4 regions of the Lysinibacillus sp. FSL M8-0355 genome follow, and region 2 is predicted to be linked to each of the others. Evidence: riboswitches for the same ligand, from Rfam matches in the RefSeq annotation. Region 2 holds a riboswitch; each other region holds the start of a gene.

What was found. A riboswitch is a leader RNA that binds a small molecule or an ion and turns the genes downstream of it on or off. The one in region 2 is predicted to bind cobalamin.
Region 1: another riboswitch for cobalamin. It lies ahead of MKY46_RS10960 (hypothetical protein); the one in region 2 lies ahead of cobT (nicotinate-nucleotide--dimethylbenzimidazole phosphoribosyltransferase).
Region 3: another riboswitch for cobalamin. It lies ahead of mmgD (citrate synthase); the one in region 2 lies ahead of cobT (nicotinate-nucleotide--dimethylbenzimidazole phosphoribosyltransferase).
Region 4: another riboswitch for cobalamin. It lies ahead of MKY46_RS11975 (hypothetical protein); the one in region 2 lies ahead of cobT (nicotinate-nucleotide--dimethylbenzimidazole phosphoribosyltransferase).

What each region holds. Positions count from the first base shown of each region.
Region 1 covers NZ_JBBPAI010000001.1:2,229,528-2,237,055, forward strand. The annotation lists gene aspA (aspartate ammonia-lyase) at 1-1,354, shown strand, start outside; gene MKY46_RS10940 (methyl-accepting chemotaxis protein) at 1,529-2,773, shown strand; gene MKY46_RS10945 (PH domain-containing protein) at 3,376-3,756, shown strand; gene MKY46_RS10950 (8-oxo-dGTP diphosphatase) at 3,974-4,447, shown strand; gene MKY46_RS10955 (GNAT family N-acetyltransferase) at 4,692-5,129, shown strand; cobalamin riboswitch at 5,452-5,635, shown strand; gene MKY46_RS10960 (hypothetical protein) at 5,864-6,586, shown strand; gene MKY46_RS10965 (hypothetical protein) at 6,624-7,223, opposite strand; gene MKY46_RS10970 (translation factor GTPase family protein) at 7,300-7,528, opposite strand, start outside.
Region 2 covers NZ_JBBPAI010000001.1:1,253,679-1,261,206, forward strand. The annotation lists gene MKY46_RS05905 (glycerol-3-phosphate dehydrogenase/oxidase) at 1-546, shown strand, start outside; gene MKY46_RS05910 (alpha/beta fold hydrolase) at 550-1,467, shown strand; gene miaA (tRNA (adenosine(37)-N6)-dimethylallyltransferase MiaA) at 1,454-2,356, shown strand; gene hfq (RNA chaperone Hfq) at 2,454-2,684, shown strand; gene MKY46_RS05925 (rhodanese-like domain-containing protein) at 2,781-3,083, shown strand; gene MKY46_RS05930 (hypothetical protein) at 3,629-4,024, opposite strand; gene MKY46_RS05935 (DMT family transporter) at 4,313-5,167, shown strand; cobalamin riboswitch at 5,240-5,415, shown strand; gene cobT (nicotinate-nucleotide--dimethylbenzimidazole phosphoribosyltransferase) at 5,510-6,565, shown strand; gene MKY46_RS05945 (trimeric intracellular cation channel family protein) at 6,640-7,245, opposite strand.
Region 3 covers NZ_JBBPAI010000001.1:2,430,380-2,437,907, forward strand. The annotation lists gene MKY46_RS11915 (ABC transporter ATP-binding protein) at 1-136, shown strand, start outside; gene MKY46_RS11920 (ABC transporter ATP-binding protein) at 147-947, shown strand; gene MKY46_RS11925 (DUF2089 domain-containing protein) at 1,220-1,585, shown strand; gene MKY46_RS11930 (SHOCT-like domain-containing protein) at 1,599-1,985, shown strand; gene MKY46_RS11935 (hypothetical protein) at 1,995-2,300, shown strand; partial or broken gene MKY46_RS11940 (NUDIX hydrolase) at 2,356-2,841, opposite strand; cobalamin riboswitch at 3,089-3,283, shown strand; gene mmgD (citrate synthase) at 3,477-4,598, shown strand; gene prpD (2-methylcitrate dehydratase) at 4,697-6,130, shown strand; gene prpB (methylisocitrate lyase) at 6,305-7,219, shown strand; gene MKY46_RS11960 (acyl-CoA dehydrogenase family protein) at 7,264-7,528, shown strand, end outside.
Region 4 covers NZ_JBBPAI010000001.1:2,439,693-2,447,220, forward strand. The annotation lists gene MKY46_RS11965 (enoyl-CoA hydratase-related protein) at 1-420, shown strand, start outside; gene MKY46_RS11970 (enoyl-CoA hydratase/isomerase family protein) at 435-1,499, shown strand; cobalamin riboswitch at 1,635-1,822, shown strand; gene MKY46_RS11975 (hypothetical protein) at 2,023-2,223, shown strand; gene MKY46_RS11980 (hypothetical protein) at 2,299-2,919, shown strand; cobalamin riboswitch at 3,203-3,380, shown strand; gene MKY46_RS11985 (glutaredoxin family protein) at 3,495-3,719, shown strand; gene nrdI (class Ib ribonucleoside-diphosphate reductase assembly flavoprotein NrdI) at 3,716-4,075, shown strand; gene nrdE (class 1b ribonucleoside-diphosphate reductase subunit alpha) at 4,072-6,165, shown strand; gene nrdF (class 1b ribonucleoside-diphosphate reductase subunit beta) at 6,153-7,121, shown strand; gene dut (dUTP diphosphatase) at 7,133-7,528, shown strand, end outside.

The DNA of each region.
Region 1 (7,528 bases), 980 kb from region 2:
CGGAATTCAAACATTACGTGCAACGGAAAACTTCCCAATTACAGGCTACACAATTCACTCTTCACTTATTAAGGCGATGGGGATTGTGAAGAAAGCAGCGGCTTTAAGTAATATGGAAGTACACCTATTATCAAAAGAAATTGGTGAGGCAATTGTCGAAGCAGCACAAGAAGTAATTGATGGCAAATGGGATGCAGAATTTCTTGTAGACCCAATCCAAGGTGGAGCAGGTACATCCATCAATATGAATGCTAATGAAGTCATCGCCAACCGTGCCCTAGAAATCTTAGGGAAAGAAAAAGGTGACTATCACACAGTAAGCCCAAACAGTCATGTTAATATGTCCCAATCAACAAATGATGCGTTCCCAACAGCTATTCATATCGCTGTTTTAAATTTAATAGATGAATTATTAGTAACGATGGATTATATGCAATCGGTTTTCCATCAAAAAGCAGAGCAATTTGCACATGTCATTAAAATGGGTCGTACGCATTTACAGGATGCCGTGCCAATTCGCTTAGGACAAGAGTTTGAAGCTTATTGCCGCGTGATTAACCGTGATATCGTACGCATTCGTCAAACACGTCCAAATTTATATGACGTGAACATGGGTGCAACGGCTGTTGGAACAGGTTTAAATGCCTTCCCAGATTACATTAAATCCGTTGATGAGCATCTTGCTGAAATTTCTGGTTTACCATTAAAAGGTGCGACACATTTAGTGGATGCAACACAAAATACAGATGCTTATACAGAAGTATCAGGCGCTTTAAAAATCTGTATGATTAATATGTCTAAAATCGCTAATGACTTACGTTTAATGGCTTCAGGTCCTCGTGCAGGCTTAGGAGAAATCCTTTTACCAGCTCGTCAACCAGGATCTTCGATTATGCCAGGTAAAGTCAACCCAGTTATGCCAGAGGTACTGAACCAAGTTGCCTTCCAAGTGATTGGTAATGACCATACGATTTCACTAGCATCTGAAGCTGGACAATTAGAATTAAACGTAATGGAGCCTGTTTTAGTGTTTAACTTAATTCAGTCCATTAGCATTATGAATAATGTTTTCCGTGCGTTTACGGAAAATTGCTTAAAAGACATCGAAGCAAATGAAGAACGCATGAAAGAATATGTAGAGAAAAGTGTAGGGGTACTAACGGCTGTCAACCCACATATTGGCTATGAAGTAGCAGCACGTCTTGCGCGTGAAGCAATTCTAACAGGTCGTTCTATTCGTGAGCTTTGCATTGAAGAAGGTGTCTTAACAAACGAACAATTAGACTTAATATTAGATCCATATGAAATGACACACCCAGGTATTGCTGGCTCTAGTATCATGAATTTAAAATAATTCCAACATCAAGACTGTAGACATGCTTTACGAGCTGTCTATAGTCTTTTTTTATGCAGTCATCAATAGGCTTGTGTCTTTGTTCTTATAAAAGAGAGCGTATCCTTATGATTTTTAGGATTTTTCAACTATAATAATGGTATGGAAGACATATTTTAGTTGGGGGAATTTGGAATGAGTTTACGAAAAAAGAGTTTACTTGGCTTTGCAGTTTTAAATGTCTTAATGATTATTATTCTCTTTATTGATTTAGCCAATGTAACGACATTAGAATGGCTTTCGACTGTATTAACCATCGTAGGAATAGCCATTACATTAGCTTACACCGTATATGTTCATTACAAAGTGATACAGCCTATCAAACAATTAACAGAGGCTGCACAGGGTATTACGGCAGGCCAATTAGATACAGTTGTCATCGAGGTTCGTGACAAGAGTGAGATTTCTCAGCTAGCGCAATCCTTTTTAGAGATGCAGGAACAATTACGCACAATGACACAAAAAATTGCGCACAGCTCTACAGATTTATCAGCAAGCATCGAAGAATTATCCGCAAGTACGAATGAAATTACGGTAGCTGTGGAAGAAGTCGATCAACAAATGGAGAAAACGTCAGAGGGCTTGAAGCAAGCGGCACAATCTGCCAATGATAGTGCTAATGCTATGCAAGAAACTGTCGATGGAATCGGACGAATTACGGAAGCCACTCAGGATGTGTTTGATCATGCAAAAGATGCCAATGAGATTGCAGGAAATGGAGCGAATATTTTACATGTGGCGAAGGAACAAATGAAATTTATTTCTTCTTCAACCGAAAAAACGAGCGGACTCATGCAGCAATTATCCAATAAAATGACAGATATTAAATCGATGACTGAGATGATTACAGCTATTACGGACCAAACGAATTTATTGGCATTGAATGCCGCCATTGAAGCAGCTCGAGCTGGAGAACATGGGAAAGGCTTTGCAGTTGTGGCAGAGGAAGTGCGTCAATTAGCAGAGCAATCCAAGCATTCTGCTGCACAAATCGTGGACTTAGTAGTGGGCATTGAAACTGACACGAAACAGGTAGCATCCTCAGTGGAGGAGGATTTAAAAAATGTTCAGCAGGGTGTCTATGTCATTGATGAAGCAACAAAATCCTTTGGCACGATTTCACAGCATGTTAGTCAAATGACGAGCCAGCTTGAGGATATTTCAACAACAGCTGAACAGCTTTCTAGCAGTGCCAATGAAGTAGCTTCCTCTGTGACAACGATTGCTAATGGTATGGGTAAGCTATCGCATTATACAGAGGCTGTTTTACATTCAATGGATGAGCAAACAGCCTCAATGCAAGCTGTCAATCATGTGACACAGGATTTAAGCGTACAAGCTGATAATTTACAAAAGCTAACAAATCAATTTCAGGTTTAAGCAAGAAAAACATATTTTCAAGGTTTTTTAGCCCTGAATAGTTATCTAAGAACAAGATGATTTTGCCTCCACAGATAGCTATGCACAAAGGTGGTTTCAGGCGATAGATAAGTAATTTGAAATGCACTTCCTGTCATTAGAATGGGAAGTGTTTTTTATTGGCGGACCAACGTAATTAATTTCTTAGTGAAATCCTTAGAGATCACGTAGATTGTATGCGTAACCTTAACCTACATTCAGCTACTGATTTGTCCTTTTTCACCTTACCAAAGGTGATAGCCATATTTGTTTCTAGCCGTATCCTCTATTTACACCATATTGACAACACCTTCATTTTGGCAGCTGTTGCCATCGCTTCTTGGAATAATTTGAGTGATTCTTCATTCCCATCCTCTTTAAAAAAATCGCTATTTACCTTACCAAAAGAGATGCTAACCTTAATCAGCTTCCTCTCTTCATCACAGCCTAAACAAATGCTAGTAGAGAGCCTATGATTACGTGCAATGCTTCGCCTTTATAGACTCAATAAAACCATTATTTCCTGTCGTAGCGCTATCTTCTTTGTAATACATTAAATAAATGACAATGAAAGGGGCCAGGAGATGGGCTTATTTGATGGATTAATCGGCAATGCGAGCGAGGTGAATTTAGAAAAATTACAGGAGGAGGTCCGTGATTTATTGATTCCAAACGAAACAATCAAAAATGCCTATAAAATTATAAGAGACACGTTTATTTTTACGAATAAACGATTAATCCTTATCGATAAGCAAGGGGTGACTGGCAAGAAAACCGAATATCATTCCATCCCCTATAAAAATATCGTTCATTTTTCAGTAGAAACAGCCGGGACATTTGATTTAGATGCAGAGCTCAAAATATGGGTGTCAGGCAGTTCGTTACCGATTCAAAAAAACTTCAACAAGGCGACGAATATTTACAAAGTGCAAAGTGTTTTAGCGCAGTATGTTTTGGGGACGTAATGTATGGTACTAAAAGCCCGCATTTATGCGAGGCTTTTTTGTTGTGCAAAGAAAGGATGATAAAGATGAGGAAATACCTTGTGAAGGGTGTAAGGGATTCCAGTTCCGATTACGAAACAGGCACATAATGTAGAGAAGGTGTTAAGAGATAATGAAGTTGTTTAACTAAGAAGGACACATATATGGTAATATTTATTTAAAAAAGATGGAGTGAATTATGAGTAATTCTATTAATTATAAAATATGGACGGTGTGTATGATTCAAAGTGAAGAGAAGGTTTTACTTCTGGATAGACAGCACGACCATTTCAAAGGTTTTATTCCACCGGGTGGTAAAGTTGAATTTCCTGAAAGTATTGTAGAAAGTGCTATCAGAGAAGTAAAAGAAGAAACGGGGTTAGAAGTTAGAAACCTTATTTATAAAGGGCTTTATGAATATGTTAATCCAGTCGCAAAAGATAGATATATGATATTTAATTACATAACAAAGGATTTCGAGGGTGAACTCTTGAAAGATGCTCCAGAGGGGAAAGCGGTTTGGGTAGATATAGAGAACGCATATAAACTTCCTATGCAGCCATCGATACGGAGAAGATTTCCTTTATTTTTTCAAGATGGAACATTTGAGATTCAAGTTGAATGGAACCACGAAGAAAATAAAGAAGGGAAAGTTACTATACGTCACACCTAAAACTTGTTATTGGACTGACAGGGGGCAATCGTTCAATAGAGCAGTCGCTTTTCAATAACATCGAGGTCAGTTCAATACATATATATGTGAAGAATAAATAATGGGGCTTAAATTTACCCACTTTGTTAAATAGTTTAACTTTCAATATCTAAATGGTAGAGAGGGATTAAGAATAGCTAGAGAAAATTCTAAAATAAAAGGTGCTTGACCGTCCTTTTGTTTATTTAACGAACGGTGCATATTGTTGAAGAAGAAATTTTATAATAGTGATTTATTAAAGAATAGGGAAGCGGCAGTAACCATGAACTACATAATCAGATTAGCGAATGAAAACGACTTATCGGGTTTATGTGATAGTAGAAATAATAAAGATCTATTCACGAATTATTTAAAGCAATTTGCAAAAAAGGAATTATATTTGGTAATTGCTGAACAAGACGCACTTATATTAGGTTTTGGAGTTCTTAAATTAAAAGGTACTTTGCTTCCTAAATTAAGTGACCTATATGTAAAAGAGGATTATCGTGGTAATGGTATAGGTTCAGACTTAATGAGGTATAGAGAAAATATTGCAAAGAGTTTAGGACGTTCTGAAATATTTGTGAGTGTTGACCCGATAGAAAATCCCAACATGATAAAGTTAATTAGCAAACACGGTTACGAACCTATCTCTTACCTATAATAAAACCTACACAAGAATTGATTTCAAGAAGTTGTTGAACTAACGGGGCTAGTTGAACAAGATTTAAACAACTTTAAAGAGCCTTCTTAATAATATAATTTTTGTATTTTTTGATTAGAAATAACTTTATTATCACTTTACAGAAAGCAATTAAAGTGATGCTCAGTGTGACATGAGGAAAACCTAGTATTCTATGCATCCATTTTACATGGAATTATTTTGAAATAATTAGTATTTTTTAGCATAAATTGACTTTGGACATACAATACTTTACAATGATTAGCTAAGGAATAGAGAATTTTCGCAAATTTCCTTACCAACTGAATAGCGTGTAGTAATAGGTGTAAATTGCGTGCAATTTACTTAAAAGGGAAGTCGGTGCGAATCCGACACTGTCCCGCAACTGTAAATGTGAGCGACTTTTCAGCAACCACTGTCAAATGATGGGAAGGAGAAAAGTGGCAATGACCATGAGTCAGGATACCTGCCTGTTACGAGTACACACCAGTAACCTACGAGGAATAGGAGGTGGCATGTTGACAAAACAGAATGCTCTGTTCGTCACGGTACGTCAAACGCCCAAAGTAAATGAAGGGGTTCGCAATCGGGCTCATTTACACATACTTAGGGTTTGTTTGGCATTGGGTGATGAACGAAGATAAGCGAAGGATTTCCTCAAAAATGGTAGGAAATCCTTTTTGTTTTGACATTATGTACGTAAAGGGGATGCATGTATGACTTCTTTAGATATGACCATTTGTAAGCAGCCACGCACAGAAGTTGCCAAGAAAGCGAAAACAAGAATGGCGGTCGAATCATTGATTGACCAATTATTAGCAACGAAGCTGATCCGCAATGATCGCTTCTTTGAGCAAATTTTATATAATAAAGAAATTATTTGGATACAAAATGGGGATGTGGACGGGCATCTTTTCGCGAAGGCAGCGGTAACCGATCAACTGAAAACGAAGACCAATAGCTTTATGATGTATATGCCGACTAACCCGATTGTCTATGAGGTTAACGGGGAGCCATACCATTTAATTACACGCATTGATTCCACACGTGCCAAGCCCAACCTTGACCGTCTGTCACTGAAGCCAAAGCCTGTTTTAAGTGCAGCGCGTGTCAATGATGTATTATGCTCGATTGTGATGCGTTTTTATGAAACATATATCCATGATTTAGCGCCTCAACATGATAAGTTAATAGCCTTTGTGCAGCAGGAATACGCCCAATTTATTGAAGCGGTTCAGGCATTAAATGATTACCATTTCAACTGGCATCCACGCGGCAACGGTCACGAGCTATTGCTGCAATTAATTGATCAACTGCAAATTTTAAAAAGTTATCCTGGTAAAGTGCTAGTTGATTTCACAAACACGCATGACTACGTGATTGTCGAGCCTGCATACCTTGTGCACAGTTCTACAAAGAAAGCAGTAGGCGCATTATAAACTCAAGCCCTCCATCAAACGGAGGGCTTGTTTTTATTTATTTGAAGGGAGGGGGTAAATACTCTCGTTCGAGCAGCGAATACTCGCGGAAGCAGATGAAATACTCTCGTTCGAGCAAGGAATACTCGCGGAAGGAGATGAAATACTCTCGCTCAAGCAGCGAATACTCGCGGAAGGAGATGAAATACTCTCGTTCGAGCGGGGAATACTCGCGGAAGGAGATGAAATACTCTCGTTCGAGCAGCGAATACTCGCGGAAGGAGATGAAATACTCTCGTTCGAGCAGCGAATACTCGCGGAAGGAGATGAAATACTCTCGTTCGAGCAGCGAATACTCGCGGAAGCAGATGAAATACTCTCGCTCGAGCGGGGAATACTTGCGGAAACAGATGAAATACTCTCGTTCGAGCAGCGAATACTCGCGGAAGCAGATGAAATACTCTCGTTCGAGCAGGGAATACTCGCGGAAGCAGATGAAATACTCTCGTTCGAGCAGGGAATACTCGCGGAAGGAGATGAAATACTCTTGTTCGAGCAGGGAATACTCGCGAAAGGAGATGAAATACTCTCGTTCGAGCAGCGAATACTCGCGGAAGCAGATGAAATACTCTCGCTCCAGCAAGGAATACTCGCGCAAACAGGGTAAATATTCTCGCTCGAAGCAAGTAAACACCCGCGCAAGCAAACGGCTTCGCGCGAGCAGGATTACCTACTTACAGACAATGCATGGCTGCTTGTGCCTCGTGCCAAGGAACAGAATATCCTTTGCCCTTCGCACAAAAGATGCTGGAGGAGCTGTATTCTGGGTCGGCATTTTTATCGTAGCCAATGTGCGAAATAATTTCCTCGGCATTATGACACACATCATAGCCATCAAATTGGAGTGTGAGTGCGCCCTTACCATTGGTATAGGCCGCAAAGGTTGTGCTATAGCTCATTAGG
Region 2 (7,528 bases):
ATCGCTGGCGGTAAGCTCACAGGCTATCGTCAAATGGCTGAAACAATTGTCGATAAAATTGTAAAAGCTCGTCGCTATAAGCATGCAAGTGCTTGTTTAACACGTGAGCTCTCACTGTCTGGTGCAAAAGGAATCAACGCGATTAATTTCCCTGACTATATGGCTTATAAAGCACGAGAAGGTGTACAATACGGCTTAAATTATGATGAAGCCAAACAGCTTGTACAAAAGTATGGCACAAATGTAGATGGATTATTTAATCGTGTTAAATTTTTACATGAACATGGCAGTACAATGCCTCTAGCTTTACACGCTATGCTACTGTATGGCATGGAAGAGGAAATGGTCTATACACCGAGCGACTTCTTTATTCGTCGTACAGGCTTGCTTTACTTTGATATTGAGGCCGTCAAGCTTTATAAGCAGCAAGTAATTCAAGTGATGCAACAACACTTGAATTATACGGAGGAACAGAAACACAAGTATATGGCTGAATTAGAGCAAGCCATTAAGGATGCAACAAATTTTGTGAAAAAAGGGGAGTAAGGGATGGAGCGTTATATTCAAATGTCGGATGGACATTTTGTCTTTACTCGAACATTGGAGCCCACAACGCCATGTATTGGCCATATTCACATTTTGCATGGTATGGCAGAGCACAGTGGTCGCTATTTAACATTTGCTAAAACACTCAATACGGCAGGCTATGCTGTGACGATGCACGATCATCGTGGTCATGGTGAAACGGCGGCCTATAATGGCACATTAGGTTTTTTTGCTGAAAAGAACGGTTTTGAGCGTGTGGTAGAAGATGCCCATGAAGTGGTCACGCAATTACATGCACCCTATGCAAATGTACCATTCATTATTTTTGGTCATAGTATGGGGTCATTTATTACTAGACGATATATTCAACTGTATGGTGAACAAGTAGACAATGTTATTCTCTGTGGTACGGGAAATGTGACAGCTCTGCATGCTGTTGGAAATATCGTAGCCAAGGTATTAGCTAAGGGGCTGGGGAAAGAAACTGAAAGTAAGCTGCTAAATCAATTGAGTTTTGGTAGCTTTAATAAACAGTTTCCAAATCCAAAGACGGCCTATGACTGGCTATGTTCTGTCCAACAAGAGGTGCAGAAGTATATAGATGACCCATATTGTGGCTTTATTCCAACCAATCAATTTTTTGTCGATTTAACAACGGGCTTTGCAACACTTAATCGTAAAAAAGAATTAGCAAAAATAAGAAAAAATCTTCCCATTCTCTTGATAAGCGGAAGTAAAGACCCGGTTGGCGAACAGGGGCTGGGCGTTTACACAGTTGCTGAACAATTGGCAACAGTAGGAGTAAAAGATGTAACGGTTTATTTATTTGAGGACAAACGGCATGAAATTTTAAATGAAGACAACCAAGAAGCGGTCTTTCAAGTATTATTACGGTGGTTAGAAAAATATGATAGAAACTAAATTACAGCAGGCAGAGGTCGTAGCGATTGTAGGACCAACTGCCTCTGGTAAAACAGCTTTAAGCATTGAACTGGCGAAAAAATATAACGGTGAAGTCATTAATGGCGACTCCATGCAAATTTATAAAGGACTCGATATTGGGACTGCTAAAATTAAGGAAGAAGAGATGGAGGGCGTACCACACCATCTACTCAGTTTTTTAGAGCCGACAGAATCTTTTTCAGTAGCGGATTATCAAAAATTAGTCCGAGCAAAAATTGCAGAAATCCAATCTCGACAAAAATTACCCATTATAGTAGGTGGCTCAGGCTTATATGTACAAGCGGTCCTCTATGATTTCCAATTTACTGATGAGAAAGTTGATGAGGAAGCACGAAAAGCCTACTATGATGAATTAGCAAAGCTTGGCCCTGAGGCAATGCATGATAAATTAAAACAACTAGACCCTCAAACAGCGGAGACGATTCATCCAAACAATACGCGTCGTGTCATTCGTGCATTAGAAATGCTGGAATTAAGCGGTGTATCCAAAGCAGCTGAAGCACAAAACCGAGGGGAAGTACCTCTCTATAAGCATGTCATTTTGGGGTTAGGTCAAAATATGACCCGTGAAGTGCTTTATGACCGCATTAACCGTCGTGTTGATTTAATGATGGACAATGGCCTTTTAGAAGAAGTCAAAGGTTTATGGCAGCAAAATATTCGAAATGTGCAGTCCATACAAGCAATTGGCTATAAGGAATTGTATGATTATTTGGATGACAAATGTACCCTCGAAGAAGCTATTGATAGCTTAAAACAAAATTCACGCCGCTATGCAAAAAGACAACTTACCTATTTTCGCAATAAAATGGATGTCCATTTTATTACGACGGATGAACAATTATAATAATTAAGAAAAATTTCTAAAAATTACTAATTGATAAATTGGTAGAACATGCTACTATAGGAGTGAAGAGGTAGAAAGTTAGTGGGGAGGCTATTTGATGAAATCAATCAACTTGCAAGATACGTTCTTGAACCAACTACGTAAAAACAGTGTTTTTGTAACTGTATTTCTGTTAAATGGATTTCAGTTAAAAGGGACTGTGAAATCATATGACAATTTTACAGTTTTATTAATGGATGCTGAAAATAAGCAGCACCTAATCTACAAGCACGCCATTTCTACATTCGTTCCAGCAAAACAAATAGAGTTTTTAGAGACAGAAGGATAAAAAATTGTTAAACAGCTTGTGTTCACCACACTGGCTGTTTTTTTTGTTACAAGCTATAATGTAAGTGGAATTTGAAATTTTGGAGGAAAAAAGTTCATGAAATCAATGGAAACAACACAATTACTAGAACGATTAGATGCAAATGAGGACCTATATATTATTGATGTACGTGAAGAGGATGAAGTAGCACACGGCATGATTCCTGGTGCCAAGCACATTGCCCTTGGGACAATCCCGGAACGTTTAGAGGAATTAGACGTAGAAAAGCCATATATTGTTGTTTGTAAGGCTGGTGCTCGTTCTGCTAATGCATGTGCTTATTTAGAAGCGCAAGGATTTGATGTAACAAATCTTGAAGGCGGCATGCTAGCTTACGATGGGGAATTAGAATTTAAATAAATGCCAAAATGAAAAATAAAACCATCCATAGCATTTTTGTGAAGGGTGAAAATGGATTTCCGTTGCAGGCTACTTGCTTTCCTGTGGGCGAGCGCCGAGCCGCTTCCTCTGCTACCGCTCCGTTTAGAGGCTCGCCTGTCTCACTATCCCACGGGAGTCAAGTAGCCTTCCATTCCAATGCATAAAAATGGTACCTTTTTAGCAAAGGTATTCACTACTCTTTATGGAGGGGTGTTGTTACTTACCACTTCTTCACATTGAAAATAAAGGGCTATCCTTTCTCTCATCAGACAAATAATGGGCTATTTTGTTCACTACGGTTCGTATGAAAGAGAAGGAAAAGCCACTTTTACATATGGTTGATTGGAGTGGAGCCAGTGTCACTCCTAGGGGATTTAGTGTCACAGAGGGGACCTTGGAGCGAACGCAGTGAGTGAAGCGGCTCATCATCGGACGCCCCCTGAAAGGACGCTGGTGGAACGGAAATCAACCTCTCGCTTTTCAAAGTGGCTGTTTCTATCATTGATATCACCTTTTTTATATACTTATTTTCGGAGTGTGTTCATGATGAGGCTGAAATTTTTTTCAAAGTTAATATACGGATTCACATTTTTTTGCCCACGAACCTTTAAAGCATAACTGGAAAAATTTAAACCAGCACCATATATTTGTAAAGCACCATTCGCAAGATCCCCCTTTTGAAGAAGTTCAAGACCATCTTTTAAGAAATTTTCACTCTCATCGAAGTGACATTCCGTCATGTATTTATCCCCGCTATAATATAACTTCAAATTTTCGATGATTATATTCGCTGTTTCGTTACTTATACTAGCATCGACATTCATTAATAACTGATTGATTGGTTTCACTAACTGAGCGTAGTGACTATCATAATTTTCACAAGTCTCCGCAATGGCATTTCTCAATTCTCTTGCATTCATCCTAACTCCTCCTCAAAGAAAATTTATGACTTACCTTATATTGTACATACTCATAATAGTATGAAGGGATTAGTGACCCCTTTCTTTATAAAACTTACTCTTTAATTTTCAGAAATATGTTACAATTATGTAGATGAAGGAGGGATTTTGTATGTTTTGTTCAATAGCACCCCCAACAATGTCTTTACAGTAGAATCTACTGTTTAGGCATACAATAACAGTTTGCTCATTTTCAATAGATTCTACTGTATAGGTTAATACTTTATACGTAGAAAGTAGGTATTTGTAATGAGCGGAAAATTAGCATTTGTATTATCCATGATTATTTTTGGAGCAGTTGGTGTTTTTGCCAAGTATATTCCGTTATCTTCAAGTGAAATCGCTTTTTGGATGAGTTTAATAGGTGCTTGTTTTTTAGTAGTGATTTTTATTTATAAAAAGAAAAGTTTTTCGAAATTAGAGATTATAAAAAATAAGTGGAAATTAATACTTTCTAGTATCGCCTTGTGTGGGAACTGGATTTTTTTATTTCAGGCTTATAAAGCAACAACGATTGCCAATGCTGCATTGAGTTATTATTTTGCACCAGTACTCGTTATCTGTTTATCTCCAATTATTTTAAAAGAGAAGCTAGTTGGCAGAAAAATAATGTATGTCTGTGTGGCCCTTATCGGACTATATTTGATTGTCCAAAGTCAAGGCACTGGGGATAGTGAGCATTTTATAGGCATTGTCTACGGTCTTATCGCGGCATGCTTTTACACAGCGCTAACATTGACAAATAAATTTATATGTGGCTTAAAGGAACCAGAAAATACAATGATTCAACTTTCTTTAGCAGCATTTTTCCTTAGCTTCTATCTACTTGGAACTACAGGATTTCAGGTCATGAAAATCAGTTTTGAATCAGTCCTATTCTTAATTACATTAGGCCTTGTCCATGCAGGGGTTGGATTTTTATTGTTCTTTTTAGGCATGTCACAGTTAAAAGGACAAAGTATAGCCATTCTTAGCTATATTGATCCACTGACATCATTAGTAATTTCCACGATGATTATAGGAGAAAAAATGGCGCTTCTACAAATAATAGGAGCGGTCCTATTATTAGGCTCAACATTGCTAAGCGAAATAGAAAAAGAATAGGTAACCGAAGAAATGGTACAAGGCGAGTATTCTAATATTGACAGAAAAAATACGCTGTCGTAGATTATAAATAGTTTAATAAAAGCATTAGGTGCCCAATAGGGAGAATAGGGAATAAAGTGAAAAACTTTAGCGGACCCGCCACTGTATAAGGGAGTGTCATCGTAAATGCCACTAGCGAATCGCTGGGAAGGCACGATGATATGTTGAACTTGAGCCAGGAGACCTGCCTACTTGCTTCGGAAGTATATAGATGATGGAAAAGTCTGTAGTTTATTTGTCATGACAATAAACTACAGACTTTTTATTTTGTCTTCATGTAGAACGAGAGGAGAAACAATAATGCAATTATTACAAGACACGATTCAAAATATCCAAGAGGCTGATATGAATAGTATGGACCAAGCTAGAAAGCGAATTGATGCGCTTTGTAAGCCCCCAGGTAGCTTGGGTAAACTAGAATCACTTGCCGTACAGCTTTCAGGCATAACAGGACAATTATATCCAATGGTCGATAAAAAAGTGATGATTGTCTGTGCAGCAGATCATGGCGTTTGTGAGGAAGGCATAACAACGAATCCACAAAATGTTACGGTCTTTCAAACATTAAATTTTCCTAAAGGAGGTACAGGCGTTTGTGCGATTGCGGGCATTACCAATGCAAAGGTAGTAACAGTAGATGTTGGGGTAAAAGAAGATATTCCGCTTGATGCAGGTGTCATCATTCATAAAATTAAGCATGGCACAGATAACATGGCACAGGGCCCTGCTATGTCAAGAGAAGAGGCTATTCAATCCATTGAAGTGGGGATTCATGTGGCAACAGATGAAATCACAAAAGGAGCCAACCTACTTGGAACAGGTGAAATGGGCATTGGTAATACAACGCCGAGCACTGCCATATTAGCTGCTTTGACTGGCTATGACCCTATTGAAATAACAGGGTTTGGCGCAGGAGTTGGTCAAGGAGGGATTGCTCATAAAGCAGCAGTAATTGAAAAAGCAATTACTCTCAACAAACCCAATCCTAACGATATCATTGATGTTCTAGCTAAAGTTGGAGGGCTAGAGATAGGGGCTATGGCTGGTATCATGCTGGCTGCCGCAAGTCACCGAAAACCTGTTATTATTGATGGTTTTATTTCGACTATTGCTGCGCTTATTGCTTATCAAATTGAACCGAAAGTAAAAGACTTTATCATACCTTCCCATGCTTCAGAGGAACCAGGGGCTAAAATTGCCGCATCATTACTTGGTGTAGAGCCAATGCTGCATATGAACATGCGATTAGGCGAAGGCTCTGGTGCTGCTCTAGCCTTTCCTCTTTTAGATGCTGCTTGTTCTATGATGAAAAATATGGTGACATTAGAAGAAGCCATGAATCTTTTGGCTAAATAGTTACTGAATAACAAATAAGCGCAAATAGTTAATGAACTCTTTGCGCTTATTCATTTTTTTATCAATTACAGTATCTATGCCCGATTCAACCTTCGCAAAGGCAAACGCCACTTCATCATATAGGAAAGAATGCGTAATGCTGTAATCACTGCAAATAATACATAAAGGAAAATGTCTCCAGTCAAAACTTCAAATCCGATAACAAGCCCTGCGAGAGCAGCCCAAACACCATAGACTTCATCACGGAGAACTAGTGGCTTCCGTCTAGCTAATAAATCTCGCACAATACCACCACCTGAACCTGTTAAAACAGCAGCTACAACGACTGCGCTAATTGGCATATCTAGCTTCACGGCATAGAGTGCACCTTGAATAGCGAACGCGGATAAGCCAATGGCATCTGTGAAGTTGCCCCAACGATGCCAATGCTGAATCAGATGATGCGGGAAAATAAAAAATATCGTAATCGCAGCTAGTGCAATTTGAAACATCATATCCTGTCCCCATAAGGTTGTGACAGGCAGCCCGATGAGTAAATTTCGAATAGCTCCTCCACCAAAAGCAGTGACAATACCGAGTATATATACACCGAATAAATCGTATTCTTCTTCCATGGCAATGATTGCCCCAGAAATAGCAAAGGCAATTGTTCCAATAATACTAAAAACCTCCCAAGCCATCCCTTTCACCCCTTCTATCAATAAATGAACTTCTTTTTTAAAAGTTAAAAGACTTTTTTTGACGTAACAGAATCTATGAATTTAATAGCCAAAATCAGTCATTACATACGCTTCTTGAAGTAAGTCCGCACATTAGCTTAGCGTAAAATTCGCTTAGAAACAATAGGCAAGTTTTGCAGGGGTTCATACAAATTGATAAGATGTTATTGAAATAAAGAAAAACATTCGTCAAAAGCGTTGATATACCAGTAGTTATTTAGGGAATTCTAGAATGAGTGAAGTC
Region 3 (7,528 bases), 1.2 Mb from region 2:
TATTGCTGAACTAGCTGACGATGTGGCTGTTATGTATCAAGGAAAAATCATTGAGCAAACGAATGTCTATGATTTCTTTGATGCACCTCAGCATGCCTATACAAAGAAACTATTACAAGCAAGAATGCTATTTTAGAGGTGAAAAAATGACGCTGCTAGACGTGAAAAATATTGATATGCATTACGCTCAAAGACCATTTCTATTCCAGCGTAAGCAGGAAGTTCCCGTATTACAGAAGGTGTCATTCTCACTTCAGGAGGGGGAATGTCTAGGAATAGTCGGTCAAAGTGGTTCAGGAAAAAGCACATTAGGTCGTATTATTTTAGGAATCGAACGACCAACAAACGGGGAGTTGCTCTTTCAAGGTGTCAATTTATACGAAGCACCAAGCAAGCATAAAAAAAGAATACGTAGAGATTTACAGGCAGTTTTTCAAAATAGCTATCATTCATTTAATCCGAAGCAGACGATTTTTGAAATACTCGAAGAACCGTTTCTGAATTTCGAGGATTTTAGTAAAACAGAGCGACAACATAAAGTAAGGGAATTACTAGACTGTGTAGAGTTAGAGAGGGCAATGGCTCAATACTATCCTTCGCAGCTTAGTGGGGGGCAACAGCAACGAGTCAACATCGCTAGAGCTCTTGCGCTAAAGCCAAAATTAATTGTCTTAGATGAAGCGATTAGCAGTCTTGATATGATTTTACAGAAGAAGATTATACAGTTACTACAAACACTTCAAAAAGAGCGACAGCTTGCTTACATTTTCATTTCGCATGATTTACAGGCAACACGTTTTATGTCAGACCGTATCCTTGTCATGCAACATGGTCGGCTAGTGGAGGAGATTGGCAAGGATGGAGCATATGAGCATCCTGCTTCACAACAATTATATCATGCTATTTTGCCTTCACACCCGCGAGAAAGAAAACATAAAACGAAATGATCATAATATAGAAAACACGTATACAATGGTCATGGAGGTATGGGCTGGTAATGATAGAGGCCAGTTGGATTACCTCATTTGCTCCAAACATTAGTAAGAGTCATCTATTAAAGAAACGCCATTTTGCATTAGAATGGTGTTTTTCTTTTTATTAATAATATTAATCAGGTAATTAACTTTATTGATATTTTCATTGAATAAATTAATTTTATTATTTACTTTTTTAAATTATTTGGTATATAATCAATTTAACTTAAAGGAAGGAGTTCACTATGGCTTATCAAGTAATCACAAATTGTCCTGTCTGCAGTAAAACATTAAAAATTACGAAGTTACAGTGTTCTCATTGTCAAACGACGATTGAAAATGAGTTTGAATTGTCGAAGCTAGCATCCTTATCACAGGATCAGCTTCATTTTGTGGAAGTATTTTTAACATGTCGAGGGAATATTAAGGAAGTAGAAAAGGAACTGGGCATTTCGTACCCAACTGTGCGAGGCAAGCTAAATGACATTATCTCATCCCTTGGCTATGTCCAAAAGAAGAAAAATGAAGTAGACGAGAAAAAAATTGTAAGCATGTTGGAAAATGGCGAAATCACAACTGATGAGGCCATAAAGCTCTTAAAAGACGAATAGGGAGGAATGCTACATGAAAGAGGAAATTACTAAAGTGTTAACCATGATTCAAGAGGGGAAAATTGATGCTGATAAAGGGTCAGAGCTGATTCAAGTGTTACAAGAGAAAGAGGAGTCAGGTAATAAATTTCTGGAAAAAACGAAGTATTTAGATAAAACGTTAAAGGTTCGTGTGGTGTCCACTGAAAATGATAATGTCACTGTGAATTTGCCTATAAAACTTGTCAAGGCTGTGTTAATGGCTGGACACAGTATCGCTGCGAGTATTCCGCAATCGGAAAAATACGTGAAAGATATCGATATCAATCTTCTTCTTGAAGCCATCGAAAATGAATTAGATGGACAAATTGTGGACATAAAATCGGCAAACGGAGATACCGTTTCAGTTTTCATTGAGTAGAGGCGACTTATGATGCATGTAAAAGTGAAAGCAAAAGACGTTCGCTTTACCGTTCCTGTTCCATATGCTGTGCTAACCATTGTTCTTTCCATTTTGACTTCAAAATGGATTCAGCAAAGTGTCAACAAATGGATTCAGCAAAGTGTCAACAAATGGACAAAGGCATACTTCGACAGAAAAAAAATCGACTTTTCCTTTCCATTCATTGACAAAGAAATGCTCAAGCCTATTATCAAGGAACTACAAAATTATAAAGGGCTCGTGCTAGTAGATGTCAAGGCACAAGACGGTACAGAGGTTAAGGTTAGACTGTAATAGCCTAATAGTTAAGATGAGAGCATGTTTTCATAAAAAGCATGCTCTTTGTTATTTAAAGAGAATCCTTTGCAAAAGAACTATCTAAATTCCACAATTTGTCCTCTAGATTGTCTAAGCGTGTTTTTGTTCTTTTCTCAAGATAATCTGGTAGCTCATTTTTACTGAAATAGGTAAGATTCAAACTCTCACCATCCCTCATCTCTAGTATACCACTGACATTTTTCGCACTATAAAGATGAATAACTGTATAGATTTCATCCCCATTTGGATATTGAAAATAATAATCTGGCCCTGAAAAAACACCAATCAAGTCCAATTCATTCGCTACCAGTCCTGTTTCTTCATGAAGTTCACGAGTAGCAGTTTCTTCTAGCGTTTCATTCAGTTCCATTGAGCCACCAGGTAATCCCCAATCCAACGTATCTTAACGATGTTGAAAGAGAATTTTCTTATCATCGTTGACTACAAGAATTGTCGCCCCGATACTGATAATCGGTCTACTACCGATGTGTTTCCTTAATTCTGAAATATAGCCCATATGTGCTCCTCCTCTATATTATAAAAAATCTATTCGCCTTTTTATTATAAAGACCTCTATTTTACTTATAACCCTTGAAAATGGATTTATTGGTATAGATGAACAATCTTTTTTTGTACAAAATAATGCTCAAAAATGCAGAATAGTCAATCAAAAATGAAAAATAGCTTTTTATAATCAGTCTTTTCTGAATTTTACCTATATTGATTGTTTTGAAAACTCTATGTTAAGGTAAATAGACAAATTGAATATGCTAAATTTTGGTGGTTCAAATGGGGTTCATTCCATTTGATTAAAAGGGAAGTTGGTGAGAGTCCAACACTGTCCCGCAACTGTATTTAGGAGCTCGATAACAAGGCCACTGTTTTGTTTGTCAAAATGGGAAGGTGTTATTGAAGTGTTGATTATAAGTCAGGAGACCTGCCACAAAATAAGCATCAATTGACCTACGAGGATAGGGAGGTGTTAGCTACTGCATGATTTTTGTGAATTCCTGTAAATTCACTGTTATTTGGTCTGTCATGCTTTTGTAGATTAACAACTTCTAAAAAGGGGTAGAAGTTGTTTTTTTGTTGTTCTTTCGCGTTGGAATGATAACGCTTACAAGAATAATTAAACAAAGGGGCTGTCATTGAATGGAGTTAACTTATTCACCAGGTCTTGATGGGGTCATTGCTGCTGAAACAAAATTATCTTTTTTAGACACTGTAGGAAGTCAAATTGTTATTCGAGGCTACGACTTGATTGAATTATCACAAAGATATTCGTATTTAGACATTGTCTACTTGCTACTGCATGGCGAAATTCCTACTGCCGAGCAACAGGCTGACTTACAGGACAAATTAAAAGCACATTATCAGGTTCCGCAAGAGATCTTCCAAATCTTCAAGCTCTTGCCTAATGAAACACATGCGATGGATGGACTGAGAACTGGAATTTCTGTTTTAGCAGGCTTTGATCAGCACATCAATGATCGTTCTACTGAAATGAACTTGACGCGAGCTTATAGACTTTTAGGCGGTATGCCTAACATCGTAGCCAATAGCTATCGTGTCTTAAACGGACAAGATGTTGTGGAGCCAGATAGTCAGCTTTCCTATAGCGCCAATTTTTATTACATGATTACTGGTAGAAAACCAACGGCGTTAGAAGAAGAAATTTTTGATCAGTCTCTCGTTTTATATAGTGAGCATGAGATGCCAAATTCAACGTTTACGGCTCGTGTTATTGCCTCTACACAATCTGATTTGTACGGTGCTTTAACTGGAGCTGTCGCATCATTGAAAGGAAATTTACATGGAGGGGCCAACGAGGCAGTCATGTACATGCTTCTAGAAGCCAAAACAGTAGCAGGCTTTGAAGCCTTGCTGAAAAATAAACTGCAAAATAAAGAAAAGATTATGGGCTTTGGTCACCGTGTTTATATGAAAAAGATGGACCCAAGAGCACAAATTATGAAAGAGGCATTGCATAAATTATGTTTGGCACAAGGGGATGATCGCTTATATCACATGTGTGAAGCTGGTGAGAAGGTGATGGCACAAGAAAAGAGCTTGTACCCAAATTTAGATTATTATGCAGCACCAGTATACTACATGCTTGGCTTGCCAATTGAAATCTATACACCTATCTTTTTTGGCTCACGAACAATTGGCTTATGTGCTCACGTCATTGAGCAGCATGACAATAACCGATTATTTAGACCTCGTGTCCATTATATTGGCGAGCGTCATAACCTTGAAGAATTGTCGGTATAATCAAGTTTTAACAACTCGCCATAGAGCTGATGGGCATTCTGACCAATGCCTATCAGCATACTAGTATATCAAATTCATGCCTTGAAAGGAAGATATAGATGATTAAAACAAATGACATATCTAAGACAGATCAATTACTTACAGATATTGCGGATTACGTAGTAAATACAACTATTACAAGTGAAGAAGCATACGAAACGGCACGCTATGTATTATTAGATACATTAGGGTGTGGCATTTTGGCCTTACAATATCCTGAATGCACGAAACTTCTTGGCCCAGTAGTACCAGGCACAGTCGTTCCCAATGGTACACGAGTTCCAGGCACTTCCTATGTTCTTGATCCTGTAAAAGGTGCCTTTAATATCGGTTGTATGATTCGTTGGCTGGATTACAACGACACTTGGCTTGCGGCTGAATGGGGACATCCTTCCGATAATTTAGGGGGCATATTAGCTGTGGCTGATTATTTGAGTCGCGTGCGTGTTGCTGAAGGGAAAGAGCCACTTAAAATGAAAGACGTATTAGAAATGATGATACAGGCCCATGAAATACAAGGTATTCTCGCATTAGAAAATAGCTTAAATCGTGTTGGGTTAGACCATGTACTGTTTGTCAAAATTGCGACAACAGCTGTTGTGACAAAGGCATTAGGTGGCACTCGTCAGGAAATTGTCAACGCCTTATCAAATGCTTGGATTGATAATTCGAGCCTACGAACATATCGCCATGCACCGAATACGGGTTCTAGAAAATCATGGGCTGCTGGTGATGCAACAAGCAGGGCAGTACACTTAGCCATGATGGCTGTGAAAGGCGAAATGGGCTATGCAACGGCCTTATCTGCACCTGGCTGGGGCTTCCAAGATGTTCTCTTTAATAAGCAAGAATTAAAGCTTGCTAGACCACTAGCATCTTATGTGATGGAAAATGTTCTATTTAAAGTTTCTTATCCAGCTGAATTCCATGCACAAACAGCTGCCGAATGTGCCGTTCATTTACACAATGAAGTGAAAAATCGTTTACAGGACATTGAACGCATTCAAATTACGACCCATGAATCCGCTATACGAATTATCGATAAGGAAGGACCTCTTAATAACCCAGCTGATCGTGATCACTGTCTTCAATACATTACAGCAATAGGGCTTATCTATGGTGATATTACAGCAGACCACTATGAAGATGAAGTGGCTGCAGATCCACGTATCGATAATTTAAGAAATAAAATGGTGGTTGTGGAAAAACCCCAATATACAATTGATTACCTAGATCCTGAGAAACGTTCGATTGCCAATGCTGTTCAAGTTTATTACAAAGATGGCACATCATCTGAGCTTATTGAATGTGAATATCCTTTAGGACACCGTTTCCGTCGTGAGGAAGCATTCCCTCAAATCATCGATAAGTTCCAGCAAAACATTAGCACCCATTATTCTCAAAAACAACACAGCAAGATTAATGAAGTTTGTGCTGATCAAGCACTTCTTGAAAATAGTGCTGTTCATGAATTCGTTAATTTATTTGTTTAACTTCTTTCAGGAAATTAAAGCCTCTGGCGAATGTCACGAATCGGGAAGGAGTTAATAAAGGATGTTAGCCTAAAATCCTCCCATCCTTGAGATAACGGCTAACTGACCTGCATCACAGCCGCTTTCGGACGTAAATATGCCGAGGCATCATTGATTATTAGGAGGTTTTTATAGATGGCGTGGATTGTAAATGAAGCAATAGCACAAAAACAATTGGCTGAACAATTTCGAACACTCATTACTCGTTCAACGATTTTACAAATCCCAGGAGCTCATGATGCAATGGCTGGCTTAATGGCTAAAAAAGTTGGCTTTGAGGCATTATATCTTTCTGGCGCTGCCTACACTGCCAGTAGAGGCTTACCTGATTTAGGCATGATTTATTCAAATGAAGTTGCACAGCGTGCGAGCGAAATTATTCGTGCGACTAATTTACCGTTGCTAGTGGATATCGATACTGGCTTTGGTGGTGTCTTAAATGTTGCCCGCACAGCTCGTGAAATGGTAGAGGCTGGAGTAGCTGCTGTACAGCTAGAGGATCAAAATCTTCCCAAAAAATGTGGTCATTTGAATGGGAAAACACTCGTTGCTCAAGAGGAAATGATACAAAAAATAAAAATGATTAAACAAATAGCTCCTACGTTAGTAATTGTTGCCCGCACGGATGCAAGGTCTGTAGAAGGTTTAGAGCAGGCTATTTTAAGAGCTAAAGCTTATGTAGCAGCTGGGGCAGATGCCATTTTTCCAGAGGCTCTCCAAACAGAAAAAGAATTTAAACATTTTGCCAGTGAGCTAGATGCTCCGTTATTAGCCAATATGACTGAATTTGGACAAACACCGTATTATACAGCTAAGGAATTTGAAAAGATGGGCTATTCGATGGTTATATATCCCGTTACATCGATGAGAGTAGCAGCCAAAGCCTATGAGCAAGTGTTTGGCTTAATAAAAAAGACAGGGACTCAAAAAGAAGCTATTGAGGATATGCAAACAAGAAGTGAATTATATGAAACCATTTCCTATTACAAATTTGAAGATTTAGATAGTGAACTGGCGAAAACCATCTTACCTAAAGAGGAAATAAAGTAGGAGAAAAGTTTACTTTTCTCCTCTTTCTTTCAAGGAGGACTAGCATGGATACATTAGAAAACAAAATGACCATTTTTACACCTGAGGACTTTCAGGAGGAGGAAGGGCTCATAGCAAAAACCGCAGAGCTGTTCATCAAACAAGATGTCGCTACTAATATGGCAGCTATTGAGCAGCATCAATATGACATCACTCGTCGGTTATTTCAAAAAGCTGGTGATCTTGGTTTACTAGCCATCGAAATACCCGAGGCCTATGGAGGGCTAGAACTTAATAAAAAAATTTCCGGGTTAGTTGCAGAAAGGATGG
Region 4 (7,528 bases), 1.2 Mb from region 2:
ATTGCTTCAAGTAATGCCATTGTTGGTTTACCAGAATTAAAGCTTGGCTTACTGCCGACATTCGGAGGCACTCAACGACTGAGCAGAATAACAACGCAAGCAAAGGCTCTACAATTAATTTTAACAAGCAAGCAATTAAGTGCTGATGAAGCACTACAACTAGGTATTATTCAAGTGGTGACGGAGCCAGATGAGCTTCTGCCAACTGCCAAAGCCCTTGCTCAGTCTTTTGTTGAGGGCAAAAGTATGACAAGTGTATCCCGTACAATTGAATGTATAATTCAAGGTGGGAAGGATCATCTCCAAAAAGGGCTGGAATTAGAACGAACACGCTTTGCTGAGTTATTTTTAACAGCGGATGCTAGAGAAGGCGTTCAAGCATTTATTGACAAAAGACAGCCCAACTTTAAACATTTGTAAGGGAGGAAACTACTATGACAAATGAAGTAATATTTTCCGTCAGTGAGGGTGGCGCAGCAAGCATTACGCTGAATCGTCCTCAAGCTTTAAACTCACTTTCTATAGAAATGCTAAAGCCCATTGGTGAGAAACTAAAGGAATGGCAGGCGAATGATCAAATACACTTGATAATTCTAAGAGGTGCTGGCGAAAAGGGCTTTTGTGCTGGGGGTGATATTAAAACACTCTATAAAGCTCGCTCCAGTCAGGAAGCTTTCCAAAATGCCGAAATCTTTTTTGAGGAAGAATATCACATAGATAGGGCAATCTATCACTACCCAAAGCCTATCATTGCTTGCCTTGATGGCATTGTCATGGGAGGTGGGGTTGGTTTAACGTATGGGGCTAGCCACCGAATTGTGACAGAGCGAACAAAATGGGCTATGCCAGAAATGAATATTGGCTTCTTTCCTGATGTTGGAGCTGCCTATTTTCTAAATAAAGCGCCTGGCTATGTAGGATATTACTTAGCTTTAACTGCTTCGATCATCCAAGCTGCAGATGTTCTCTTTGCTAATGGTGCAGATAGCTATATGACGAGCGATCATTTACACGCATTCCTCACACGCATTGAACAAACGAACTGGCATACAGTGGAAACTAGCACAGCTCTAAAGCAATTAATAGAGGACTATTCAAGTACACCAACAGCAAACAGTGAGCTTGCCAGCCTTCAAAATGAAATCGATCAACATTTCTCAAAACATACAGTGGAGAAGATAGTCGAATCCTTAGACAATGACCCAAGCAAATTTGCACAAGAAACAAAGCAGTTGCTTCTATCTAAATCTCCATCATCCTTAAAAATTACATTAAAGCAGCTGATAGATGCTCAACATAAAACGGTAGAAGAATGCTTTGCGACTGATTTAATCTTGGCAAAAAACTTTTTAAATCATGAGGATTTCTATGAAGGGGTTAGGTCTGTCGTCATTGATAAGGATCGAAATCCTCAGTATATCTATCAAACATTCGCTGATTTTACAGATGATATACTTGAAAAATTCTTTCAAGACAGTAGTGAAACCGTAAAGAAGTAAGAACAATGACATCTTCGCTCAATAAATGCTGAAACCATCTACTTGTTAAGAGGTAGGTGGTTTCTTAAGTGTTGTTCTGTAGATTTTCATAGGGTTTTGTCAGAGAACGTAGAATGATATGTTATACTATAAAAAACGGAATAAAAGGATAAAGGTACAAATTCAATAGAATTTGTTTAAAAGGGAAGAACGGTGAAAAGCCGTCGCTGTCCCGCAACTGTAATTGGGAGCACATTTTAAAAACCACTGTTATGTATGTAATGGGAAGGGAAAAATGTGTGATGATCATAAGCCAGGAGACCTGCCTTTATCTAGTACAGCCAAAACCTACGCGGATAGGGGGTGTTGAGTGTGACGAATTACCTTCATCATACTCATAGTGCGACAACCAAAAAAAGAGTCTCTATTCAATATAGACGACTTATTTTATATTGGTTGAAGAACTATGAAGTATGTCAGTCATAGCTAGCATCTTCCCATTAGGGCAAGATGTTTTTTTTATGAATAAATAGGGGTGAACAAGATGACATCACATTCAATTTCATTTTATATAAATCAGTTAAAGCAGCAAATTATGAACAACCTTTCTGGTGAGCATATTAGGCCATTACAGCTTTATATTAGGAAGTTAATAGAAGAAAACCCAAATGATTATACATCTATTAATGATGCCTATTTAACGATCAAGCATGAATTAGTCGAGACATGTCATGATAGTAGATAAAAAATCTGAAGTGAAGTGAATAATTAAATGGAATGCAAAATGAACAAATCTGAAGACATAATGGACAACATAGATATGAATCAAAAAGTTTTATATAGAAAATTGGATCATTTTGAAATGGAAAGAGGCTTGGTATTAGAAAGTTTAGACATTTTTCTAAGATGGAATCAACAAACACAATACCTTTCTGAAGACAAGCTTCAAAAGCTTTGGATGAAACTGGTAAGGAAGTATAAATTCTCTCTCGATGAATGGGAAAGAACTGCTGGTCATACAAATATCCATGCTTATCTAGTGAAGGAGCAAGGACATGGGTTACAAAAGTTGATGCGCTTTTACAAAGATCGCCACGGCATAAAATGGTTGGAAAATGCATTTCATTATGGAATGTCATTACTCATTGAAGTTGGAAAAATGCCTGGATTAGAAATGTTTTTCCTAACAAATTTAATATGTTACAGATGGGAAAAGGATTATTTAGAGGATGCAGATGTTCAACAGTTTTTTTGTCATTCAATAAATGGTAAAGTGAAGGAGGTCTATGAAAGTTTCAGGGCTTTCGATCAAGAACAGAATCTGTTAACCGCAACTACTCTCTATAAACTTTTATCAAAATATAATCCTCATTTTCAAGTGAATTCGGCAGCAACGCCTGAATTTTATAAGGAATTGTCCTTATTTGTCGAAATCGAGTAATCCATACGTTCGACATGTCAAACAGTCTATTATTCTTTAGAATATAGGCTGTTTCTATGTGAAATACGCTATTATATTTAATGCTCATAGATCCGTAGTAACAGAAAATCTCGTACATAGTTTAGATACACAATGAATTAAGATATAAATAATAGATGGAGAAATTCCTTCGAAAGTTATGATTAAAAATAATGAATAATCAAAAAATAAAGAAGTTTAGAATCTAGATTTACTTTTTATATGAAGGATGGTACACTTAAAACTATTGAACAACAACTATATATTGTGTTCGTTTTATATAGGTGCTACTATATGTAGTTTAAAAGGGAAGTTCGGCACAATTCCGACGCTGTCCCCGCAACTGTGAAGCTGACAATGATTACAACCACTGTGCATTCGCATGGGAAGGGAATCAGAGGATGAAGCAAAGCCAGGAGACCTGCCTCTATAAAACAATTAATCATTTCTTCGGGGATTAAGAAATGGGAACGTCAGTATTTTTGGTATGGTAACGTTTCCATTTAGCTATCTCTCTAGAGGAGATAGCTTTTTATTATATGAAAAGAGGGATTTCTATGAAACTTTATACGAAAACAATCTGTCCAAAATGCCTTTGGGTAAAATCTGAATTACAACGTGCAGGACTTGAGGCAGAAATCGTCAACATTGATCACGATGAACAAGCTAAACAAACAATAATCGATGCAGGTTTTTTAAGTGTGCCTGTTTTAGAAATGAATAATACATTTATAGGAGATGTTAAGGACATAGTTTCTCATATTGAGATGATTGTTCTATGATCGTTTACGCAAGTCGTACAGGAAATGTCCGGAATATTGTTTCCAAATTAAGGGCAGAGTCTGTTGAGCTCTCTGAGGAATTACAATTGAATAAGCCTTATCTTTTAATTACTTATACTGATGGCTTAGGCGATATCCCTGCAAAAGTGGAACGTTTTTTAGAAAAAAACAGAGATTTTTGTAAAGGTGTAGTTGCCAGTGGGAATAGTAACTTTGGGCACAACGCATTTGGGGCTGCTGGCGAGAAAATCGCTGCTACCTATCATGTACCCTTAGTAAGAAAATTAGATTTACGAGGCAATCAAACAGATTATGAAGCCATACAAACGTTTTATGAAACGAGGGTAATAAGATGAAAACCTATTTAAAGCTAAATAATGACGTACTGAATCGTTATAGTTCAACTGGGCTACTTGAATTAGAAAAGGATCGTGAAGCTACACGCCGCTACTTTTTAGAGTATGTCAACGTGCGTTTACGTTACTTTATTGATATTGAAGAAAAAATCCGTTATTTAGTTGATGAGGGCTACTACGAGAAAGCATTTATCGACATGTATGAAATGGAATTTATTAAGAAGCTGTACAAAAAAGCATATGATTATAATTTCCGCTTCCCATCCTTTATGAGTGCAAGTAAATTTTACGATAGCTATGCTATGAAAAGCCGTGATGGAGAAGAGATTTTAGAAAAATATGAGGACCGTATTGTCATTATCGCCTTGTATTTAGCACAAGGGAATACGGTGCTAGCAGAACGTTCTGTCGAGGCAATGATGGAAGCTTATCAGCCTGCTACACCAACAGCATTAAATAGTGGTAAAAAAGCACGTGGTGAATTAGTGAGCTGCTTTAAATTATCGATGGATGATTCCATGAATAGTATTGCTGAAAATATTGGTTATTGCTTAGAGCTATCAAGACTTGGCGGTGGGGTTGGAGTTAACTTAACTGATTTACGCCCTTTAGGTGACCCTATTAAAGAGATTCTAAATCGTGCCAGTGGTGTCATCCCAGTTGCTAAACTGTTAGAAAATTCTTTCAGTTATTCCAATCAACTAGGGCAGCGAAATGGCTCTGGTGTTGTCTATTTAAATATTTTCCATGCAGACATTGAAAATTTTATTTCATCTAAAAAACCGAATGCCGATGATAAAATTCGCCTCGCAACATTATCAACAGGAATAATTATACCAAGTATTTTCTTCGAACTTATGAAACGTGATAAAGATATTGTCTTGTTCAGCCCATATGATATTTTCAAAGAATATGGCAAACGCATGTCTGAGATTTCCATTTCAGATATGTACTATGAGCTACTTGATAACCCTAAAATTCGTAAAATTAAACGTTTGAATGCACGTAGGCTGTATACAGAAGTGAAAAAAGCACAATTTGAATCGGGCTATCCGTTTGAAATTTTTGATGATAATGTCAATGAAGTGCATCCTTTAAAAAACATCGGTCGCGTAAAAATGTCCAATCTATGTACCGAAATCCTGCAAGTTCAAGAAACAAGCATTATTACAGATCAAGATCAACCGAATGACTATGGATTAGATGTATCCTGTAACTTAGGATCGATTGATATTCATGCAGCAAGTAAGGTCAATGATTTCGAAGCCTTAATCGATACGGCTATGCACCTATTAACAAATGTGTCGCAAATGACGCACATTAAAAATGTACCGTCTGTTGCAAAAGCCAATCAATTAATGCATTCAGTAGGGCTTGGTTGTATGAACCTCCACGGCCATCTTGTGACGGAGGGCATTTTATATGGCTCTAAAGAGTCGATTGCTTTCATGGATCGTTTTATGGAAGCGATGAACTTTTATTCACTCAAATCATCGATGGAAATGGCTAAAGAAAAAGCTGCAACTTTTTATCGATTTGAGGACAGTGATTATGCATCAGGTAGCTACTTTGACCAATATGTCAATAAAATCGACGAAGAACTATCACCTGTTGTGTTAAAAGCACTTGGCAATATTCCAATCATTACGAAAAACATGTGGGAAACGCTTAAGCAAGATGTGATGCAATATGGTCTATTCCATTCCTATCGTTTGGCTATTGCACCAACTGGCAGTATTTCCTACATACGTAGCTGTACGGCTTCTATTGCGCCATGTACTGAGCGTGTAGAGGTTCGTGACTATGCAGATAGTAGAACGATTTATCCAATGCCTCATTTAACAAATGATAACAGTCATTTATATGTAGAGGCATATGATGTTAATCCGTATGATTTAATTGATTTGTACGCTGCTTCTCAAAAACACGTTGACCAAGGTATTTCCATGACGCTTTATGTGACAGATAATTGGACAACTGAACAATTAGCTAAAGTATACATTTATGCATGGGTAAAGGGCATTAAGTCCGTTTACTATGTTCGTCAACGATTACAAAGCTTAGAGGAGTGTGTAGCATGTCAAATATAATTTATGAGGCGGTCAATTGGAATAAGGCAACGAGTGAACTTGCCCAAATATTTTGGGACCAGCAATGGAAGCAAATTTGGTTTCCTGAGGAAATTGCGGTCAGTAAAGATATCAAACAGTGGAAAAGCTTTGAGCATCAAGACACGTATAAAAAAGTGTTCGCGGGATTAACGTTACTGGATACAGTTCAGACCAATATAGGGATGAATCGTGTGGCCGCTTATACAGACGATTTACAAGAGAAGGCTGTCCTAACCGTTTTTGATGCATTTGAGGCAATCCACGCCAAATCCTATTCTTATATTTTTACAACGCTTTGTACAAACGAAGAAATAGATGAGTTATTTGAATGGGTCAAAAAAAATGAGTTTCTACAATATAAGGCCAATAAAATTGCGGATATTTATAATAGTATCGAAGAAAACGATCCAGAAAGCTTATGGAAAGCGATGTTCTCCTCCGTTATGCTCGAATCTTTCCTTTTCTATTCTGGCTTTTTCTACCCGCTGTACTTAGGAGGACAAGGCTTCCTACGAAACAGTGCTGAGATTATTTCACTTATTTTACGCGACGAATCCATCCATGGTGTCGCAGTTGGATTTTTTGCTCAAAATCTATTCAAGCAATTTTCAAAAGAAAAACAAGAAGAGCTCAATTTATGGGGCTATGAGCTATTATTAGATTTATATCAAAATGAAATGAAATATACGGATGATATTTATGCGGAAACAGGATTATCACCTGAAGTGAGAGCCTATGTACGATATAATGCTAATAAAGCCTTAATGAATGTTGGTTTTGAAGCAATGTTTCCAGAAGAAGAAGTCAATCCGATTGTGATGAACGGTATTCGTAATGAAGGCTCCACATATGATTTCTTTTCACAAAAGGGAGCTACCTATGCTAAAGCAAAAGTAGCGCCAATTACAGATGACACATTTAATTTTAATCGTTAGGATGGAGAACAATGAACGTAGAAGTAAAAATCAAAAGAGTACACGCGGATGCAATACTACCAATGCAAGCCAATCCTGGTGATGCGGGCATGGATCTCTACTCCATTGAAGCAGTAGAAATACCAGCAGGCGTAGCCAAACTTATTAAAACAGGTATACAGATTGAATTACCTAAAGGAACGGAAGCCCAAATTCGACCAAGAAGTGGACTAGCATTAAAGCATAGTGTAACCGTACTGAATAGCCCAGGCACAATTGATGAAGGCTACAGAGGGGAAATCGGCGTTATTTTAATCAACCACGGCCAAGAACCGTTTATCGTCGAAAAATCTATGCGTATCGCCCAAATGGTCATTCAATTTGTCCCATCCATTCAATTAGTAGAAGTAGATGAATTATCACAAACG